DNA from 2 places in the Mesorhizobium sp. M0029 genome. Region 2 is predicted to be linked to the other one. Evidence: predicted binding sites of a transcription regulator. Region 2 holds the regulator's gene; the other holds the start of a gene.
What was found. The regulator LexA, encoded in region 2, represses DNA repair genes until DNA is damaged. The targets are predictions, from matches to a motif close to TGTTCNNNNTGTGTTCNG.
Positions count from the first base shown of each region.

Region 1 (5,641 bases), on a different contig from region 2:
AAGGCGATGCTGGCCGGCAACAATGCCTGGACGGCGTTCAACGCGATCGGCGATCTGTTCGTGCCGGGGCCGACGGGTACGAATGTGAATGATCTGAGGGCAATCCTGATCAGTTAATTCGGCCGTGGCGGCCGAAGTTTCCAACGTTGGATTCACGACCGTAGGTGATTGGCTGAAGCCACTCAGCTTCGTTATCCCTGGGCGAAGCAGGAGCGAAGCTCCTTGCTCCGCCCGTGGATGACGATGTCGCTGAGGCTTTCGCTCATCTCACGACCCCATCAGCCGCTTCACCTCTCTCATATCCCTGAGAAACCGCTCGCGCTCTGCCTCCTTGTCCGCGGGCTCATGAATACGCAGGATAAAGGAGGGGTGGATGGTGATGAATACGCGCAAGCCATCCTCGCGTTCGATCACCTGGCCGCGCATTTTCGTCACAGCAATGGCCTTGCCCAGCAGCGACAACGCCGCCGTTGCCCCAAGCGCCACGGCGAGGTCCGGCTTGATCAGCTCAAGCTCCCGGCCGATCCACCAGCGGCAGGCCTGGACTTCGCCGGTATTTGGCTTCGAGTGGATGCGGCGCTTGCCGCGCGGCTCGAACTTGAAGTGCTTGACGGCGTTGGTGACGTAGACTTTTTGCCGGTCGACGCCTGCGTCATCGAGAATTGCATCGAACACTTTGCCCGCTGGCCCGACAAAAGGTTTGCCGGCGAGATCTTCCTGATCGCCAGGTTGTTCGCCGACGAAGACCACTTTGGCGTCATCCGGCCCCTCGCCGAACACGGTCTGTGTCGCGTCGCGCCAGAGCGGACAGCGACGACAACCCTTTGCAGCCTCGCGCAAATCGGAAATCGTCTTGGCATCGTCTTCATCCGGCGCCTCGGCCGGCTCGGGCTTCGGCCAATGTCTTGCCTGCAGCTTGGCGTGGTGCGGCGCCGGCGTTGTCGGCAGTCTGGCAATCATATCCCTGGCGGCCTCGTCCGCTCCTGCGATCAGATCTGGAATGAGCGAGGCCTCGGGAAGGTTCCGCCAATATTTCTTCGGCATCTCCTTCTGCATCGCCTTCACCTTGAGCCGCGCCGGGTTGAAGATGTTTTCGAAATAGGTCAGCCACAACGCCTCGGTGTCGTCCTGATCGGGTGCATCGCCCTTGGCCGCACCCGGCCCGATCGCCAGCCTTTCGCCGTTCCAGTCGGCGGAGGCATAGGGCGTCAGGATGGTCCAGCGCATGCCGGTGAACCGCCGGACGAAGAAATCCGCGTTGCGCTCGACAATGAAATGCTCCGGCTCGAACCAGGCGACGTAGCGCTCGTTCTCGCCGTCGCCGATCTTCCGGAAGCGTACGAAGGCATGCATCTTATGGCTGTCGCGCCGCACCGCCTTTTCCATGGCTTCGAGCCGCCTGGTGTCGGGATCGGATGCGATCGCCAGCAGTTTCGGCTCGGTGCGCAGGCGCCAAAGCATCCAGTAGAGAAAGGCAAACCGGCCGGGGTCGGAGTGGCAGAAGGCGGTTTCGGCATGGGCGATGAACTCGCGCGGGACGGTAAGCTGCGCGCCCTCTGGCACCGCCGGCAAGGCATCTTGAGGATCATTGGCGTCGGACCCGACACCCCAACTAATATCCTCAGGTCGGACCTCATTCAGCGCCAGACGCCGTGCCGCATCGCGCCAACCGGCGAAATCGGTCTGGCTCGCTAGCCGGACAGTGTATCGGGCAAGGTCGAGCTGAGCCGGCTGCATGGTCAAAACAGCGACAGTTGTTCGCAGGACTTTACGATCGTGTCGCGCAGGCCTGTCTTGTCGGTGAGTCCGCCCGGCGACCAGCCTTCGGCGATGATGAAGGGCCTCAGCTTGGCGATCGAATGGCAGATCCGTCCGACATCTTCCAGCCGCATGCGTCGGTGGCGGCGGGTTTCAAGGATCTTCGCCACCACCTTGGTGCCCAGACCCGGAACCCGCAGCAGCGCTTCGCGGTCGGCGCGGTTGATGTCGACGGGAAACCTCGCCCGATTGCGCAAAGCCCAGGCGAGCTTGGGGTCAATGGCGAGATCGAGCATGCCGTCGCTGCTGCCGGCGAGGATTTCCGGCTGCGAAAAGCCGTAGAAACGCATCAGCCAGTCGGCCTGATAGAGCCGGTGCTCGCGCATCAGCGGCGGTTTTTGCAGCGGCAGCGACGATGACGAATCCGGGATCGGGCTGAAGGCGGAATAATAGACGCGCCGCAGGTGATAGCTGCCATAGAGCCGCGCGCTGGTGTGCAAAATGCCGTCGTCGGATGTCTTGTCGGCGCCGACAATCATCTGCGTCGACTGACCTCCGGGCGCAAAGCGTTCGCGCTTCTTGGTCCTCAGCGTCGGCTCGGCCTTTTCCTCCATCTTCCGGCGCAGGTTCGCCATGGAAAGGCGGATCGTTTCCGGCTTCTTCTCCGGCGCCAGTTTCTTGACGCCCTCATCGGTCGGCAGCTCGACATTGATCGACAGCCGGTCGGCATAAAGTCCGGCCTGCTCGACCAGTTCGGCCGAGCTTTCCGGAATGGTCTTCAGATGAATATAGCCGGAGAATTTTTCGTCCAGCCGCAGCCGCCGCGCCACTTCCACCATTTCGGCCATGGTCTCGTCGGGCGAACGGATGACGCCGGAGGACAGGAACAGGCCTTCGATGTAGTTGCGCCGATAAAAGTCCATGGTCAGCTTCACCACCTCGTCGATGCTAAAGCGGGCGCGGCGCACATTCGATGACGAGCGGTTGATGCAGTAGCTGCAATCGTAAATGCAGAAATTGGTCAGCAGGATTTTCAGGAGCGAAATGCAGCGGCCATCCGGCGCGTAGGAATGGCAGATGCCCATGCCTTCTGTGGAGCCGATACCGCCGGATTGGAGCGAATCCTTCTTCGCCGAGCCGGACGAGGCGCAAGAAGCATCGTATTTGGCGGCGTCAGACAGGATTGCCAGCTTTTCACGGACGGTGGGTGCGCTCATCCGTTCATGATATGTTCTTGAAGGCTGCAGCGCCACCTCATTTGATGCAGGCGGCGAAGAAGTAATCGCCGCCTTATCGTCGGGCTAGCAGGACGACTGCCCGAGTTCCAGGCGGTCTCTCAGACCTCGTGGAGGTAGAGGTGGTAATCCAGCTCGCTGACGGTGCGGGCGACGCGCAGATACTCCGACTGCTTGATCGCCACGAAGGTGCGATGCAGATCCTCGCCAAGCGCCTCTTTCAGGAAGCTCGAGGCCCGCGCCGCCTCGATCGCAGCGCGCCAGTCGACCGGCATGGTCGTGCGCGTGATGGCGGCTTCATAGCCATTCCCAGTGGTTTCGGGGCCGGGGTCGAGGCCTTCATCCAGACCCTTGATGATGCCGGCCAGCACCGTTGCCGCGATCAGGTAGGGATTGGCGTCGACACCCGACGGCCGGTGCTCGATGCGCCGGTTCTTGGCGTCGCCCGCCGGGATGCGCAGCGCCACCGAACGGTTGTTGACGCCCCAGGTCGGCGCCACCGGCGCATAGGACTGCGAGACGAAGCGCCGCCAGGAATTGGCGTGCGGCGCAAACACCAGCATCGATTCGGCCATGGTCTGGATCAGCCCGCCGAGCCCCTGCAGCAGCGGCAGCGACCAGCTTTCGCCGCCAGCCTCGGCAAAAACGTTACGGCCGTTCTTGTCCTGCAGCGAAACATGGAAATGCATGCCGGAGCCGGCGTATTTTTCGATCGGCTTGGCCATGAAGCAGGCGGTGACACCATGGCGGCGCGCCTGCGCCCGCACCAGCCGCTTCAACATGACGAGGTCGTCGGCCGCCCGCATGACATCCTTGCGGTAGTTCAGCGTCAGCTCGTACTGGCCGGGCGCGTATTCGGAAATCACCGTTTCGGCCGGAATGCCTTGCGCCTTAGCCGCGGCATAGATGTCGGAAAACAGCGGCTCCATGCCGTGCAGATGGTCGACGGAATAGACTTCCGTCTTGGCCGAGCGGCGGCCGTCGAGCACGGCGTCCGCCGGCTTTACCTTGCCGTCGGCGTCACGCTCATTGGCAAGCAGGAAAAATTCGAGTTCGAAGGCGCCGGCGGGATAGAGGCCCTTGGCCGCCAAGATGTCGACCTGCCTGGCCAGCGCCAGCCGTGGGTCCGACGACATAGGCTGTCCCTCGAGATGGTACATCGCCATCAGCAACTGGCCGCGCGGCGGGTTCGTGCCGTAAAGCGGCACCAGCGTGCCGGGGATCGGCCATGCCCTGAGATCGCCGTCTCCAGTCGTCCAGATCAGCCCGGTTTCGTGCACATCCTCGCCGGTGATGTCGAGGCCGAGGATCGAGATCGGCATGTGGCGGCCGCCCTCGAAGATGCTTTTCAGCTCATGCCGGCGCACGATCTTGCCGCGGCCGACCCCGTTGGCGTCGGTCAAGACGATATCGAAGGCTTCGATTTCGGGATGGGCGTCGAGAAAGGCTTGCGCCTCGGCGGGCGTCGAGCCCGAAGGTGAAGTCATGATTAGTGTACTCGAGTTTGGCTTGGCAGCTTGTCTCATGCCGTCAGCCTTGCCGCAACCGTGGCGAAGGCGGTGATCAGCCGGTTGACCTGGGCGCCGGTGGTGGCCGGTGAGATCAGCATCATGTTGTGAAAGGGCGCGATCAGCACGCCTTGGTTGACCAGCGCGACATGGATAGCCGCCTCAAGCTCCGGCGCATGGGCAGTCTCGGCTTCGGCGCCGTTCCTGAGCGGGCCAGGGGAGCAGATGAACTCGACGCGGGCGCCGACGCGGGCGACATGCCAGGGCAGATTGTAGCGATCGATGACGCCGGTCAGCCCGGCATCGAGCCGCAGGGCGAGGCGATCCATCCGGGCATAATTCTCCTGCGTCATCACCTCTTCGAGCGTTGCGCGCATGGCTGCGAACTGCAGCGGGTTCGCCGACAGCGTCGTGCCCATGCCGGAATAGCCCGGCTCCTTGGTTCGATTGTAGTCGGCATAGCGCGAGGCGACCTCGTCGCTCATGCCCCACACGCTTGCCGGCACGCCGCCGGCGATCGGCTTGCCCAGCACGAACAGGTCGGGCTGTAGTCCGAATTTCCTGGTGTAGCCGCCGGGTCCAGTCGAAATCGTGTGGGTCTCGTCTATCAGAAGCAGCGTTCCGGCCGCGCGCGTCAGTTTGCGCAAGGCGTCGTGAAAACCCGGATCGGGCAGCACCATGCAGGAATTGGTCAGCACCGGCTCAGCAATGACGCAGGCGACATCCTTGTCCTTGAGCGCTGCTTGCAGCGCGGCGACATCGTTGAATTCAATGACCTTCGCCGTCTTGGTCAGGTCGCGAAACTCCCCCGCCAGCCCCGGCCGATTCACGGGCTTGCCGTCGACCATCCGGACCATCGTCTCGTCGACCGAGCCGTGATAGCAGCCGTTGAAGACCAGTATCTTTTCGCGGCCGGTGACGGCGCGGGCGACGCGCAGCGCGAAGCGGTTGGCGTCGGTGGCGGTGGTGGCGATCTGCCAGAACGGCAGACCGAAACGCTCTTGCAGCAGCGGCCCGATGGCCAGCGCATCTTCCGAAGGCAGCATATAGGTCAGGCCGCGCCGGGCCTGGCGGCGGATGGCGCGCGCCACCGGCGGCGGCGAATGGCCGAACATCGAGCCGGTGTCACCGAGGCAGAAA
Region 1 covers NZ_JAMYVF010000010.1:26,179-31,819, forward strand. The annotation lists gene NKJ76_RS17625 (glycerate kinase type-2 family protein) at 1-117, shown strand, start outside; gene NKJ76_RS17630 (UdgX family uracil-DNA binding protein) at 268-1,737, opposite strand; gene NKJ76_RS17635 (putative DNA modification/repair radical SAM protein) at 1,740-2,975, opposite strand; gene NKJ76_RS17640 (glutamine synthetase family protein) at 3,095-4,480, opposite strand; gene NKJ76_RS17645 (aspartate aminotransferase family protein) at 4,516-5,641, opposite strand, start outside.
Region 1: a site for LexA is predicted at 2,977-2,994, ahead of NKJ76_RS17635 (putative DNA modification/repair radical SAM protein). Genes of this name have one in related genera too.

Region 2 (5,641 bases):
CTCTGACGAGCGGACATTTCTTCACGGATGCGGCACTGCCCGACTACAACGCCGCCGTGACAGCGTTGGCTTGGTCACGCATATTGACCTTTCTGCAATCATTATCGTGAACACCGCAACTGTGTGCAGGCCGGTCTCGCCACGAAGGAGGCATGATTGAAAGAAGGACTACCGATGACCGAAAACGCCGACCATACGGAGGGTGATCCGTTCTACCATGGTACCCGGGCGGATTTGAAACCCGGGGATCTGCTGAGCGTCGGCCACCCTTCCAATTTCAGAGGTAAACCACTGTCATGGATCTATTTCACCCAGACACTGGAAGCCGCCATCTGGGGAGCAGAGCTTGCAACGGGTGACGGTCGTCAAAGGATTTACATCGTAAAGCCGACGGGGTTTTTTATGGATGACCCTAACCTGACCGACAAAAAATTTCCCGGTAATCCGACGAAATCCTACCGCTCCCGTGATCCGTTGCTCATCCTGGGTGAACTCGGTGAATGGCAGGGTCATACACCGGAACAATTGAAGGCAATGCACGATGGGCTTGCTCGCCTGAGAGCGGAGGGCCAGGATATGATTGAGGATTGAGCGTCCTTGCCAGGTGATGGTCGATTCCGGCGCGGTGGACGTGATCACGCGGACTTTCGCGCTTTGCGCGTTCATGTAGCATAGGGGTCTGGGGCGCAAGGGGCAGACCCGATGGCTGGACGTGGCCGGGGCACGAAGGAAGGCGAAGGCGCCGAGGCAAGCGTCAGCGAACGCTCGCTGTTTGCCGATAGTCCCTATGCCGAGCCGCTGCCCCTCGCGCTGCCTGAGCCGCATCCCGGCGTCGCGCCTGCGCTGCCCGGTCACGCGTTGCCGGCGCAAGTCACAGCGCCCGGATCTATCGCCCGTCTGCGCAGATGGCTTCGCCGTCCGTCATGGCCCGCGCTCCGCCGCAGCCTTGCCGTGGCCGCCAACACGGAGCTCGACCGGGGCGTCGCCTTCCTGCTGGTGCCGGTTTTCCTGGCGGCCGGCGTCATCATTTATTTCTCGCTGGCCGGCGAGCCCGGCTTTGCGCAGCCAATCGCCATTGTGGTGCTGGCGACATGTTGCGCCCTCGCCACGCGATCGCGGCCGAGGACGCATCTGTTCTGCATGGCCGCGATGCTGTGCGCGCTCGGCGTCGTCGCCGCCAAAGTCGAGACTTGGCGCGCCGGAACGCAGATGCTCGGCTCCGAGATTCAGACACGGCTGACCGGCCGCGTCGTCAGTCTCGAACAGATGGAAAGCGGCCGCATCAGGCTGACGCTCGATGTGGTTTCGACCGCTTACCCCGAGCTGCGCTACGCCCCGGAGCGGGTCAGGCTCTCGGCGCGGACCGTTCCCGCCGATATGACCGCCGGCTCCCTGATCACCGGCTATGCCAGGCTGTTGCCGCCGACCGGTCCGGTGCGGCCGGAGAGCTACGATTTCTCCTTCGACAGCTATTTCACCGGTATCGGCGGCAGCGGCTTCTTTCTCGGCAATCCGAAAACCATTGCTACGCAGGGACCGCCGCCGCTGACCGCGCGGCTCTCCTCGGCAATCGAGAACGCGCGCGAAAACATTGCCGACCATATCAGGGGCAAAATCGGCGGCGCCGAAGGCGAGATTGCCGCGGCGTTGATTGTCGGGGTGCGCGCCGGCATCCCGGACGAGGTCAACGAAGCGATGCGGCGCACCGGCATCTACCACATCATCTCCATCTCCGGCCTGCACATGGCGCTGGTTGCCGGCACCATCATGGCGTTGCTGCGTGGCGCCTTTGCGCTGTTTCCCGATTTCTCTTCGCGCCGCCCAGTCAAGAAATATGCAGCAGTGGCAGCACTCGTCTCCATCGCCGCCTATCTCGTCATTTCAGGCGTCGTGGTTGCCGCCGAGCGCAGCTTCATCATGCTGGCGGTCATGCTTGTCGCCGTGCTGTTTGATCGCGCCGCACTCACCATGCGCAATCTGGCGATCTCCGCCATTGCCGTCATCCTGGTGTCGCCGCACGAGGTGGTCGGTCCCAGCTTCCAGATGTCGTTTGCTGCCACCGCCGCCCTTGTCGGCGCCTATGCCGGCTGGGCCGATTACCGCGCCGACAAGGTGAGAACGCCGCCGGCAAAGCGCTCCTTCGTCGGCTTCCTGTCGCGAAAATTCGCGCTGGCCATGGGCGGCCTCGCCATGACCTCGATCATCGCCGGCAGTGCAACCTTGCTGTTCGCCATCTGGCATTTTCAGCGTGTGTCGCCGCTCAGCCTGATCGCCAATCTGGCCGTGATGCCGATTGTTTCGTTGATCGTCATGCCTTTTGCCGTGCTCAGCGCACTGGCGATGCCGTTCGGCGCCGACGGGCCGTTCCTCTATGTGATGGGCAAGGGTCTGATGGCGATGATCGCTATATCGGCCTGGATTTCCGAGCGCTCGCCGGTCGACGCCGTCGGGCTGATCTCCATCCGCTCGGTGCTGTTAGTGGCGGTCGCCCTCGTCATCGCCACCATGGCCACCACCTGGCTCAGGTTGGCGGCCGTGCCTTTCGCGCTGGCCGGCCTGTTGACGGTGCCGCAGGTGCTTACGCCAGACGTGCTCATATCCGAGGATGCGCATCTGGTGGCCATGCCGATCGGTGGCGGCGAACTCGCCCTCAACCGCGAACGCTCCAACGAATTCACCACGGACAATTGGAAACGGGCGCTGCGGGCCGAAACCATTATCCCACCTGAGATTTTCGAGGCAACAGATACGCGGTTCGATCTCGATCCGCTCGATCTGCCGCCCGGCTCGCCCTTCTATTGCACCGGCGATCTCTGTATCGCCCGGCACCCTTCCGGAGCCATTGTAGCGCTTGCGAAAGACCGCAAGACGGCGCGGCCGGCCTGTGCCTTCGCGAGCCTGATCGTCATCGATGACGCCACCGCCTACAATCCGTGCCGCGACCCGCTGGTGCTGGTCGTGACGAAGAAACAGCTGGCCCGCGACGGCAGCGCCGCCGTCTTCTTCGATCCGCAATCGGCAGCTGCAGCGCCAACCATCCGCTTCGCCGTCGACAAGCCGTATCGCCCCTGGCACGAGCAACGCCGCTTCTCCCGCGAAGCGCGCGGCCTGCCGCCTTACAACCAGCGTGAAAAGTACAAACCCAAGCCGGCTCAGTAGCGCCGGATCAATCCGACAAGCTTGCCCTGCACCTTCACCCTGTCCGGTCCAAAAATGCGGGTCTCGTAGGCCGGGTTGGCGGCTTCCAGGGCGATCGAGGCGCCCTTGCGGCGGAAGCGTTTCAGGGTCGCTTCCTCATCGTCGACCAACGCCACCACGATCTCGCCGGGGCTGGCTGTGTCGGCATTGCGGATGATGACCGTGTCGCCATCGAAAATGCCGGCCTCGATCATCGAATCGCCCTTGACCTCGAGCGCGTAGTGTTCACCGCCCATGATCATGTCGGGCGGCACCGAGATCGAATGGGTCTGATGCTGGATGGCGTCGATCGGCACACCGGCAGCAATGCGTCCCATCACCGGGATCGACACCGCCGAAACGGCGTCGTCATTGCCGGCCGACATCGAACGCGACGGCGAGCCCGGCTTGATCTGGCGGCCGATACCGCCTTGGCCCATCGCGCCTTGTCCTTGGCCGCCTTGCCCTTGGCCGGTTTGACCAAGACTGCCCTGAATGACGCTCGGCGAAAACTTCCTCGCCGCATTGAGGCCTGGTGCGATCGAGTCGGGCAGCCGCAGCACTTCCAGCGCGCGCGCCCGGTTCGGCAGCCGGCGAATGAAACCGCGCTCCTCAAGCGCCGTGATCAGGCGGTGGATGCCGGACTTGGAGGCGAGGTCAAGCGCTTCCTTCATCTCATCGAAGGACGGCGGGATTCCGCTCTCCTTCAGGCGTTCATGGATGAACATCAGAAGCTCATGTTGTTTGCGCGTCAGCATCGCGGCCCCCAGGGGTTCTGAAACCAGAATCAGAAAAAACAAACCCAGAACAAACACTATCTGTTCCAGTTGTGTTCCGCAACCTTTTAAAGTTTAATGAATGTGTTGACGTTTTGTTCAGCGTGACGTTCGGCACCGCGAGCGGCGCTCGTAGTCGTTGGCCGGCAACGGGGTGAAACGAAGACAAAGTGCCCTGCGTCGTCGGCTACGATCGCCGCTTCCTTTTCGGACGGGGCTGCGCAGCATCCGCGCCGGGTTCACTCTGGGCATAGACCTGCAGCGTGTAGCCGATGTGAGCGGTCATCAGAGTTTTCGCACGTTCGACGTCGCGATCGAGGGCCGCTTCCATCAGGGCGGTATGGTGTTCGATCGCCACGGCGTCGCGCAGGGCCGCCACGGCCTTCCGGTGGCCATCCGTGCGGCCGGCGGCGGCGCGCAGCGTCGGGGCCAGACCCAGAAAGCGGTGATGGCGATGCAATTGGTCGGAAATCGTCGCATTGAAGCGCAGCAGCCAGCTGGATGTCGCGGCACTGAGCAGCGCCGCATGGAAGGCATCGTGTTTTTCGTACCACGCGTCGACCGCATCATCCGATGGATCGTCGAGAACAGACCCGCACCGTGAGAGACGATAGTGGGCGGCAACGACCGCGTCTTCCCACTCACGGTCGCCCTCCTCGATCGATTCCACCAGCAGGGGCAGTTCGACCACCAGCCGCGCACGCGCCAAATCCTCGAGCTCCGCCCGAGAGACGGGAGCGACCGCAAACCCGCGGTTGCTGATGGCGGTCACAAGCCGTTCCGCCTCCAGCCGCGACAGCGCCTCGCGCAACGGCGTCCAGCCGATGCCGTAGGTGTTGCGCAGCGTGCTCAGCTTCAACGGCGCGGCAGGCGCCAGCCGGGTCGCAAGAATATCGCGCCTGAGCAGGCGATAGGCCGCTTCCGTCTTCGAGGTCTGCTCGTCATCCAGCATCGTGATCCATCAGACATAAACGCTCGGCGGATCATTATATATCAAAGCCTTTCAATGGGTGAATTATATATAATGTTTGACAGTTCAAGGGCGACCACTCAAGATCGCCGGCATGTTTGGGCGGCAGGCTCCGCCGCGCGCGTTTGTCCATGGAGGGGCGCCGGATCATGAGCACGACACCCGATCTCGCTACAATCGAAGCAATGGATGCCGCCGATCCGCTGCGCTCCATGCGCGAACGCTTTGTCTTGCCGCAAGGCGTGATTTATCTCGACGGCAATTCCCTGGGCGCCGCGTCAGCGGTCGTCTTCAGCGAACTGCAGCAGGCCGCCACGCAGGAATGGGCGCACGACCTCATTCGCGCCTGGAACACCGCCGGCTGGTTCAACATGCCGTTGGAACTCGGAGATCAGCTCGGGCGACTGATCGGCGCGGCTGATGGGCAGACGGTGGTCTGCGACACAACCTCGATCAACATCTACAAGCTGCTGCACGCAGCGCTCGGCATGCGGCCGGATCGGTCGGTCATCGTTGCCGAGGGCGACAGTTTCCCGACCGACCTCTACATGGCCGAAGGCGTCGCCTCGACCCGGCCGGGAACGCGGCTGCGGCTGGAGGGCGTCGACGCGGCCGCAATCGAGGAGCTGATCGACGACAGCGTTGCCGTCATCCTGGTCAACCACGTCAACTACAAATCCGGCCAGTTGCGCGACATGGCGGCGCTGACGCGCAAGGC
Region 2 covers NZ_JAMYVF010000002.1:64,254-69,894, reverse strand. The annotation lists gene arr (NAD(+)--rifampin ADP-ribosyltransferase) at 175-591, shown strand; gene NKJ76_RS03450 (ComEC/Rec2 family competence protein) at 703-3,159, shown strand; gene lexA (transcriptional repressor LexA) at 3,153-3,935, opposite strand; gene NKJ76_RS03440 (GntR family transcriptional regulator) at 4,141-4,905, opposite strand; gene kynU (kynureninase) at 5,073-5,641, shown strand, end outside.